Regions from separate parts of the Streptomyces sp. C36 genome, predicted to be linked through region 1. Evidence: riboswitches for the same ligand, from Rfam matches in the RefSeq annotation. Region 1 holds a riboswitch; each other region holds the start of a gene.
The links. Region 1 has a riboswitch for cyclic di-AMP ahead of AB4K12_RS01185 (C40 family peptidase). Riboswitches for the same ligand answer to the same signal wherever they lie in the genome.
Positions count from the first base shown of each region.

Region 2: linked by a shared signal. The riboswitch ahead of AB4K12_RS10085 (M23 family metallopeptidase) and the one ahead of AB4K12_RS01185 (C40 family peptidase) in region 1 are both predicted to bind cyclic di-AMP.
Region 3: linked by a shared signal. The riboswitch ahead of AB4K12_RS28675 (transglycosylase family protein) and the one ahead of AB4K12_RS01185 (C40 family peptidase) in region 1 are both predicted to bind cyclic di-AMP.

Region 1 covers NZ_JBFQGI010000001.1:275,295-278,575, reverse strand. Annotated here, with positions in the region: gene AB4K12_RS01200 (NAD-dependent epimerase/dehydratase family protein) at 1-28, shown strand, start outside; gene AB4K12_RS01195 (spherulation-specific family 4 protein) at 25-732, shown strand; gene AB4K12_RS01190 (endo alpha-1,4 polygalactosaminidase) at 861-1,619, shown strand; cyclic di-AMP (ydaO/yuaA leader) riboswitch at 1,870-2,042, shown strand; gene AB4K12_RS01185 (C40 family peptidase) at 2,046-2,519, shown strand; gene AB4K12_RS01180 (NADP-dependent oxidoreductase) at 2,591-3,281, opposite strand, start outside.
Region 2 covers NZ_JBFQGI010000003.1:34,972-38,252, reverse strand. Annotated here, with positions in the region: gene AB4K12_RS10090 (GntR family transcriptional regulator) at 1-206, opposite strand, end outside; gene AB4K12_RS10085 (M23 family metallopeptidase) at 430-1,215, opposite strand; cyclic di-AMP (ydaO/yuaA leader) riboswitch at 1,228-1,381, opposite strand; gene AB4K12_RS10080 (M16 family metallopeptidase) at 1,659-3,026, opposite strand; gene AB4K12_RS10075 (M16 family metallopeptidase) at 3,068-3,281, opposite strand, start outside.
Region 3 covers NZ_JBFQGI010000011.1:92,979-96,259, forward strand. Annotated here, with positions in the region: gene AB4K12_RS28670 (transglycosylase family protein) at 1-709, shown strand, start outside; cyclic di-AMP (ydaO/yuaA leader) riboswitch at 970-1,152, shown strand; gene AB4K12_RS28675 (transglycosylase family protein) at 1,157-1,888, shown strand; gene eno (phosphopyruvate hydratase) at 2,194-3,281, shown strand, end outside.

The sequences.
Region 1 (3,281 bases):
CGGCACCGTCGCGGAGTCCCCACGGTGACCAGGAGCACGCGCCAGGCGCCGCCGGACGACGGGCAACGGCTGCTCGTACCGCTGTACGCCCATCCGGCGGCGCACCCCCGGGAGTGGGACGCGCTGCTGGAGGCGGCGCCCCGTCTGCACGCCGTCGTGCTCAACATGGCCGACGGCCCCGGCCGACGGCCCGACGCGGACTTCCGGGCCGCCGCCGGCCGGCTGCGCGCCGCGGGGGTTCCCCTGCTGGGCTACGTCGACACCGGCTACGGTCACCGCCCGGCCCGCGCGGTGGTGGCCGACGTCCACCGGCACCGCAGGTGGTACGGCGTGGACGGGGTCTTCCTCGACCAGGTCCCGGCGCACGCGGCGCCGCTGCCGCGCTACCGCCGCCTGGTGACGGCGGCCCGGGTGCTGGGCGCGCGGACGGCCGTGCTCAACCCGGGGACGCATCCCGACCCGGGCTACGCGGCGCTGGCCGATCTGCTGGTGACGTTCGAGGGCACGTGGGAGGAGTACCGGCGGGCCCGGGTGCCGCGGTGGACCGCCGACCACCCGCCGGCGCGCTTCTGCCACCTGGTCTACGGGGTGCCCGAGGACGCCGCGGCGCTGGTGGCCCGGACGGCCGGCGGGCGGGGCGCCGGGGTGCACTGCGCGGTGCCGGGGACGGGGGCCAACCCCTGGCGGAGCGCGCCCCTGACGGCGGCCGGGACGACGGGGGGTGCGCGGTGAGGGGGGCGCGGCGGGCCGGGGTGTTCGGGGTGGTGCTCCTCGTGCTCGCGGGGTGTTCGTCCTCGAGCCCCTCCGACGACGGGGACGACGGCGGCGGCGAGGCGCGGGAGCCGGTGCCCACGGACCGGATGACGCCCGGCGGCACGCCTGGCGGCACACCCGGCGGCACGCCGGCCCAGCCGTCCGGGCGGTGGCAGCCCAAGCCGGGCACCCGCTGGCAGTGGCAGCTCGGCGGGCGCGTGGACACCTCGGTGGACGCGCCCGTCTACGACATCGACGGCTTCGAGAACTCGGCGAAGACGGTGGCGGAGTTGCACGCCCGCGGCCGCAAGGTGATCTGTTACATCAACGCCGGGGCGTGGGAGAACTTCCGGTCCGACAAGGAGAAGTTCCCCGCGTCGGTGCTGGGCGCGAAGAACAAGGGCTGGGACGGCGAGAAGTGGCTGGACATCCGCCGTCTCGACGTACTGCGGCCGATCATGGCGGCCCGTATCGACATGTGCCGGCAGAAGGGATTCGACGCGGTCGAGCCGGACCTGACGGAGGGATTCCGTAATCGCACCGGATTTCCGCTGACGGCCGACCACCAGCTGGCGTTCAACCGGATGCTGGCCGAGCTGGCGCATGAGCGCGGGCTCGCCGTGGGGCTGAAGAACGACCTGGAGCAGATCCCCCAGCTGGTGCGCGACTTCGACTTCGCGGTGAACGAGCAGTGCGCTCAGTACGACGAGTGCGAGAAGCTGACGCCCTTCATCAAACGGAACAAAGCGGTCTTCCACGTCGAATACGAGCTCCCTCCGGGGGACTTCTGCGACACGGCCAAGCGGCTGGGGCTCAGTTCGATGAAGAAGAACCTGGACCTCGACGCATGGCGGCGCCCCTGCTGACGCCCCCGCCGGCACCCTCGCCGACACCCTCTGCGGAGTCATTCATTCCAATGCTTCGGAAACCAGTGGGGACAAGGGTTTACCGCCAGTTCGGCGGGGCTGGGAATACCACGGTTCCGGGTTTGCATCCGAAGTGAAGAAGTTCACAGATGACCGTTTGGGCACCGATTCCGAGCGATTGATGGTGCAGGATCTCTCACCGAACACAAGATCCCGTCACCGAGGCGGGCGACCCGGGCGGACGCCGAGTCCTGCCGCCGCACCGGGTGCGGAATCGAATTGATGGATCGGCAGGAGCGGGAGACCCAAGCGGTACGAACCACGAGGTCGGTGGTTCTAGGGGTGAAGCCACAACGGTGGCCGGGCAACTTCGCAGCCCGAACCCGACAGGTCATCTTTCGCAGGCGGATGTCGAAGGGCTTAGGCATGTCTGCGTTGCCTCGAATACCCGCGCTCGCCAAGCGGGCCGGTACCGCGTCCGCCCTCACCGTCGCCACCCTGGCGGCGACGGTGCTGGTACCGGGGCTCACCCCGGACGCGTCGGCCGCCACCGCCGGCGAGCAGGCTCTGAAGGTCGCGGCCTCCAAGAAGGGCTCCCCCTACCAGTGGGGCGCCACCGGACCGAACCGGTTCGACTGCTCGGGCCTGACGCTCTACTCGTTCAAGAAGGTCGGCAAGTCGCTCCCGCGCACCGCCGCCGACCAGTACAACAAGACCCGCCACATCTCCGGCGGCTCGCGCCAGACCGGCGACCTGGTGTTCTTCCACTCCGGCAGCAACGTCTACCACGTGGGTATCTACGCGGGTAACAACAAGATCTGGCACGCTCCCAAGCCCGGCACCTCCGTCCGGCTGGAGAAGATCTGGAGCAACAGCGTCTGGTACGGCCGCGTCAAGTAGCCGTCCGACGTCCAGGGCCCGGTACGCGGTTGCGCGTGCCGGGCCCTGCCTGTTCCACGCCCCGGACGCCCTCACGCCACCGCCAGCACGATCTTTCCCGTCAGATGGCCGTGCTCGCTGGCGCGGTGGGCCTCGGCCGCCTCGCTCAGGCGGTAGACGCGGTGGACGGGCAGCTGGAGGATGCCGGCCTCGTGCAGGGCCAGGGCGGCGGTGAGCGCCGGGCCGCCCCCGGAGGCGGGGCCGCCGGCGCTGAAGCGGGCGCCGGTGCGGCGGGCGCCCTCGGGGTCGGCGATGCTCACCACCCGCTCCGGGTCACCGGTCAGCTCGACCGAGATCCCCACGGCGTCGCCCTTGCCGACGGCGTCCAGAGCGGCGTCCACACCGCCCGGCGCGGCCTCGCGCACGCGCTCGGCGAGGCCCTCGCCGTAGGTCACCGGGATCGCGCCCAGCCCGCGCAGGTACTCGTGGTTGAACTCGCTCGCCGTGCCGATGACCCGGACGTCCCGGGCGCGGGCGAACTGCACCGCCAGCGTGCCCACTCCCCCGGCCGCACCGTGCACGAGCAGGGTCTCGCCCTCGTTCAGGGCCAGCAGGTTCAGCGCCCGCCAGGACGTCTCGGCGGCCAGGGGCAGGCCGGCCGCCTCCTCCCAGGGCAGGGAGAGCGGCTTGACCATCAGCTCCTCGGCCACGGCCAGGGCCTGCTCGGCGTAGGCGCCGGTGGCGGTGCGGCCGAGGACCGCGTCCCCCGCCTGCACCCCCACC
Region 2 (3,281 bases), on a different contig from region 1:
GTGGTGACGAAGCCCTCGGAGGCGAGGGTGCGCAGCGCCTCGCGCACGGGCACCCGGGAGACGCCGTAGCGGCGGGCGAGGAGTTCCTCGATGAGCCGGCTGCCGGGCGGGAAAACCCCGGAGACGATGTCGTCGCGAATCGCCGTGCACACGGCGTGCGCGGAAATACGGCGGCTCCCCTGCGCCGCTTCACCACCGCCGTTCACGTACGGCCCCGCATGGCTGTACCTCCGCCTTACGACTTAATCTCCCGCGATGCGCGGCCGATTGACACCCGTTCAGCGACTCTATGGCAATCCCCGGCGATTTCCGATGGCGCCGGGGATTCATGGATATTTTTTGGCCAACGCCGGTGGGCGGGACGACGACAAGGCCCCGGCCGGGGGCCGGGGCCTTGCGTGAAGTGCGGTGCCGCGAAGGCGGCGGGACCTACAGGCTGACGCCGTGCGCGCTCATGTAGGCGATCGGGTCGATGTCGGAGCCGTAGCCGGCGCCGGTGCGGGCCTCGAAGTGCAGGTGCGGGCCGGTGACGTTGCCCGTGGCGCCCGAGAGGCCGATCTGCTGGCCCGGGGTGACCGTCTGGCCGACGGAGACGTCGAGCGACGACAGGTGGGCGTACTGGGTGTAGGTGCCGTCGTTGTGCTTGATGACGACGTTGTTGCCGTACGCGCCGCCCCAGCCGGCCTCGACGATGGTGCCGGCGGCGACCGCGTGGACCGAGGTGCCGGTCTCGGCGTGGAGGTCGATGCCGGTGTGGCTGCCGGAGGACCACAGGCCGCTGGAGGCCTTGTAGGAGGTGGAGACGTAGGAGCCGTCGAGGGGGCTCACATAGGTGCCCAGGCGCTTGCGCTCCTCGTCGCGCGCGGCACGCTCCTTGGCCTCGCGCTCCTCCTTGATCTTGCGCTCGGCCTCCGCGTGGCGCTCCTTGGCGTCGGAGGCCTTCTTCTGGGCGGTCTCCTCGGCCTGCAGGCGGGCGGCGGCCTCGTCGGCGGCGCTGCGCTGGGTCTCGGCCTGGGCGCCCACGTTGTCGGCCATGACGTCACTGATGACGACGGCCTGGGTCAGCCCGGTGTCCTCGGGACCACGCGAGTCGTCGGAGGCGGCGAAGGCCGGGGCGGCGACGCCGGCGACCACACCGGCGGCAGTGAGGGTGGCTATGCCCGCGACGTTGGCGCTGACGCGCGCGGCTCGGCTCGGACGACGGTGCTTCCCCATGGCTGGGCGAATCCTTTCCTTCCCTCTCGCCTACCGGGTTAGCTGACGGGTTCGGAGCAGGAAGGTCTCCTACGGCTCCCTCGTGAAAGGGGGCCGATTCACCCCAGGGACATGTGGGTCCCCGGCTCCCCTCGCTGGTGCTTCGGGGACTCGGCGATGGCTGCCCGGGACCGCGGATGCGGCTCCGATCTGACGGACTGCCGCCCTGACGCTAATCGGCGTCAGATTCGAACGGCAAACAGATCCGGGCTTTTATGACGTACGCCACACGACCAACATGCAACCACTGCGCGAAATCGGGCATAAAGGAGGCGCGTGGGTCTCACTCGACCCACGCGCCTCACTTGTCCGGCAATGTCCGGCTCAGCGGCCGGACGGAACAGGGGGGTTGAGCCCCTGTCAGCGTCCGCCGAAGGCCGCTGGGCCTGGCCGGTCCTGGCCGGTCAGGCCGGGATGACCGTCACCTCTCCGAGGCCCAGCGCCTTGACGGGCTCGGTGATCTCGGAGGCGTCCCCGACGAGGACGGTGACGAGCCGGTCGGCCGGGAAGGCGTTCACGACGGCCGCCGTGGCCTCCACCGTGCCGGTGTCGGCGAGGCGTTCGTACAGCCGCGCCTGGAAGTCGTCCGGCAGATACTGCTCGACCTGGTCGGCGAGGGTGCCCGCGACGGCGGCGGCCGTCTCGTACTTCAGCGGGGCGACGCCCACCAGGTTCTGCACGGCCACGTCCCGCTCGGCCTCGGTCAGGCCCTCGGCGGCGAGGGTGCGCAGCACCGCCCAGAGGTCCTCGAGCGCCGGACCGGTGTTGGGGGTGTCCACGGAGCCGCTGATGGCCAGCAGCGACAGGCCCGTGCTGTCGGGGGCGGAGCGCAGGACCTGGCCGAAGGAGCGCACGCCGTAGGTGTAGCCCTTCTCCTCGCGCAGGACGCGGTCCAGGCGGGAGGTCAGCGTGCCGCCCAGGCAGTAGGTGCCGAGCACCTGGGCGGGCCAGACGCGGTCGTGCCGGTCGGGACCGACGCGGCCCAGCAGCAGCTGGGTCTGGACGGCGCCGGGGCGGTCCACGATCACCACGCGGCCGGTGTCGTCGGCGGTGACCGACGGCACGGGGCGGGGCTGGGCGGCGGACCCGGTCCAGGCGCCGAGGGACTCGGTGAGCGCCTGGTCCAGGTCGACGCCGGTGAAGTCGCCGACGACGACGGCCGTGGCGGTGGCCGGGCGGATGTGGGCCTCGTAGAAGGCGCGCACGGAGGCGGCGTCGATGCGCTCGACGGTCTCCTGGCTGCCCTGGCGCGGCCGCGACATCCGGGAGTCCGCCGGGAAGAGCTGGGCGGACAGCGCCATGGCGGCCCGGCGGGCGGGGTTGGCCAGCTCGTGCGGGATCTCGTCGAGGCGGTTGTTGACCAGGCGCTCGACCTCGTTGTCCGGGAAGGCCGGGGCGCGCAGGGCGTCGGCCAGCAGGCCCAGGGCCTTCGGCAGGCGGGAGGCCGGGACCTCCAGGGACAGCCGCACGCCCGGGTGGTCGGCGTGCGCGTCGAGGGTGGCGCCGCAGCGCTCCAGCTCGGCGGTGAAGTCCTCGGCGCTGAGCTTGTCGGTGCCCTCGGAGAAGGCCCGGGCCATGATCGTGGCCACGCCGTCGAGGCCCTCGGGCTCGGCGTCCAGGGGCGCGTCCAGGCAGATCTCGACGGCGATCACCTGCTGGCCGGGGCGGTGGCAGCGCAGCACGGTCAGGCCGTTGGACAGCTGCCCGCGCTCGGGGGCCGGGAAGGCCCAGGGAGTGGCCTGTCCCGGCTCGGGCTGGGGGTGGAAGACCATCGAAGGCGCGGTCCCCGGGATGCTCGCGGCTGCGGCGTCGCTCACTGAGCCGTCTCCTCTTCCTCGTTCTTGTCGGCGCCGGCGTCGGCCTGGGGCGCGGTCGGCTCGTAGACCAGCACCGCGCGGTTTTCGGGGTGCAGCCGGGCCTTGGCGACCGCCTGCACCTCCTCGGGGGTGATGTCCAGGACGCGCTGCACGGCGGTGAGGGCCAGCTGCGGGTCGCCGAACAGCACGGCGAAGCGGCACAGTTCGTCG
Region 3 (3,281 bases), on a different contig from region 1:
GTGGCCGAGCTGCGCCGTGAGCTCCGGCCTGCAGAAGGACGCCCCGGCGCCCGAGGTGAACCCCGGCAGCGGCGCCGACGGCACCACCCGGGCCCCCGCGCCGGAGCCCACGCGCGGGTCCGCGAAGGAGCGCCCGACGCCCTCCACGCCGGCGCACGAGTCCGGCAAGCCGTCCGACAAGCCCTCCGGCACCACCGAGCCCACGCCCGGCACGTCGCAGACGCCCGGCACGCCCACCCCGTCCGGCAGCCCCGGCACCGGCGAGGGCGGCAAGCACCGCAAGGACCCGTCCACGGAGCCCTCCGGCGGCACGGCGACCCCCTCGGGCACGCCCTCCGGCACGCCCTCGGAGACCCCGTCGCAGACGCCCGGGACCTCCCCGGCGCCCTCCGGCTCCCCGACGCCCGGCACCCCGTCCGACAGCGCCACCCCCGGCGCGGACGCGGGCACCGGGACGGGCGCCGGCAAGCACCGTGCCGAGCCGTCGCGTTCGGGCGACGAGGCCCAGCGCTCCTCGCGCGGCGACGCGCGGACGGACCCGGCGGGCCCGTCCGACTACACCGTGCGTCCGGGTGACAATCTGTCAGCCATCGCATCGGAGCACGCGGTCGACGGCGGATGGAAGACGATCTATCAGAAGAACCAAAAGGCGGTCGGATCCGATCCGGACCTCATCCAGCCCGGTCAGCGCCTCGACATCCGTAAGTAGCGGGCCGGTTCGGGCCGAATGTCCGTTCCAGTCGAAAGTGAGACATGGGTCTCGTCGCCCGACGCCCGGAGTGTCCCCGTCCGTTGCTCTTGTACCCGCTCCCACCTGCGAGAATGATCGTTCTCGGTAGGCCGTAACCAGCAACTGTGGCCGAAAAGTGGGGTTTGAACCTGTCGGCCGCCTGTGTTTAACGTCGTTTCCGCTCGCTACCGCGGGCACCTCGACCGCCACGCCGAATCCTGCCGGCGGTCGGGGGAGTCGTCGCGCAAGCGCCGTTGGCAGGAGCGGGGGAACCAGGTAGGGCGCCGGCACGCACCGACGGTCAACGACCGACGGGACGGGACGGCTTGGGGTGAAGCCCGGTGCGCGCGAGCGGACCGGGCCGGGCGAACTCACTAGCCCGAACCCGACAGCTCACCTCGTAGGCGTCGGTGAGGAAACCGACTTATGTCCAAGGGCAAGCACCGTCGTCCGTCCAAGGCCGTCCGCATCGTCACCCTCGCCGGTGTCACCGGCGCGGCTGTCGCCGCCCCTCTGATGGTCGCGACCTCCGCCAACGCCGCCCCTGTCCAGGCCTGGGACAGGGTCGCCCAGTGTGAGGCCGGGGGCAACTGGTCCATCAACACCCAAAACGGCTACTACGGCGGCCTGCAGTTCTCGAAGGAATCGTGGGACGCCGCAGGTGGCGGCAAGTACGCCGCGTACCCGCACCAGGCCACCAAGGCCCAGCAGATCCTCGTCGGCGAGCGCCTCCTCGCCCTGCAGGGTCCGGGCGCCTGGCCCAACTGTGGCGGTGGTCTGACCCGTGGCGGCCCGGCACCCGACGTCGACGGCGGCTCCTCGAAGCCCAAGCCGTCCAAGCCGTCGAAGTCCACCGGCGACCGCGACACCTCCACCAAGACCCACGCCGACCGCGGCGAGCGCCCCTCGGGCAAGCACGCCAAGCCGGGTTCGGGCACCGAGACGCCCGCGCAGAAGCAGACCCCGGGCAAGCACGCCAAGACCCCGACCTTCAAGAAGGGTGACGGCGAGTACGAGGTCAAGCAGGGCGACACCCTGGGCTCGATCGCCACGGCCAAGAAGGTCAAGGGCGGCTGGGCGAAGCTCTACGACCTCAACAAGAAGATCATCGACGACGCCGACGTCATCTACCCCGGGCAGATGCTGCACCTCAGCTGACCGCCGCCGGACCCCGTCCGGACGCCCGGACGGTCCCACCGCCAGGACGAGCCTTCCGCTCATCCGACGGACCGCCCCGCTCCGATGCGCCTACCCCCCGAGCCGCATCGGAGCGGGGCTCCGTCGTTCCCGCCTCCGGAACCCCGTGCCGGCCGTCCCCGTTGAGCGAACACACCGGCGATTCATCCGCTGATCTTGGCTTTTGTGCCAATTTTCGGTCCGCTGATCGATCCAAGGGCGGGCGCAGCCTCCGGCGCCCGTTAGGCTCGTGCTGCAGAACTCCAGCACACACGAAGGAGACCCTCGTGCCGTCCATCGACGTCGTCGTAGCTCGCGAGATCCTCGACTCGCGAGGCAACCCCACGGTCGAGGTCGAGGTCGGCCTCGACGACGGCTCCACGGGCCGTGCCGCCGTGCCGTCCGGCGCCTCCACCGGCGCCTTCGAGGCCATCGAGCTCCGTGACGGCGACCCCAAGCGCTACCTCGGCAAGGGTGTCGAGAAGGCCGTCCTGGCCGTCATCGAGCAGATCGGCCCGGAGCTCGTCGGCTACGACGCCACCGAGCAGCGCCTGATCGACCAGGCCATGTTCGACCTGGACGCCACCGATAACAAGGGCTCGCTCGGCGCCAACGCCATCCTGGGCGTCTCCCTGGCCGTCGCGCACGCCGCCTCCGAGGCGTCCGACCTCCCCCTCTTCCGCTACCTCGGCGGCCCGAACGCGCACCTGCTGCCCGTTCCGATGATGAACATCCTGAACGGCGGCTCGCACGCCGACTCCAACGTGGACATCCAGGAGTTCATGATCGCGCCGATCGGCGCGGAGTCCTTCTCCGAGGCCCTGCGCTGGGGCACCGAGGTCTACCACACCCTCAAGTCGGTCCTGAAGGCCAAGGGCCTGTCGACCGGCCTCGGCGACGAGGGCGGCTTCGCCCCGAACCTGGGCTCCAACCGCGAGGCCCTCGACCTCATCCTCGAGGCCATCAAGCAGGCCGGCTACACCCCCGGCCAGGACGTCGCGCTCGCCCTGGACGTGGCCGCCTCCGAGTTCTACAAGGACGGCGTCTACAAGTTCGAGGGCAAGGACCGCTCCGCCGCCGAGATGACGGAGTACTACGCCGAGCTCGTCGAGGCGTACCCGCTGGTCTCCATCGAGGACCCGCTGTTCGAGGACGACTGGGCCGGCTGGAACACCATCACCGAGAAGCTCGGCGACAAGGTCCAGCTCGTCGGCGACGACCTGTTCGTCACCAACCCCGAGCGCCTCGCCCGTGGCATCGAGGAGAACTCCGCCAACGCCCTGCTGGTCAAGGTCAACCAGATCGGTTCGCTGACCGAGACCCTGGACGCCGTCGAGCTGGCCCAGCGCAACGGCTTCAAGTGCATGATGTCGCA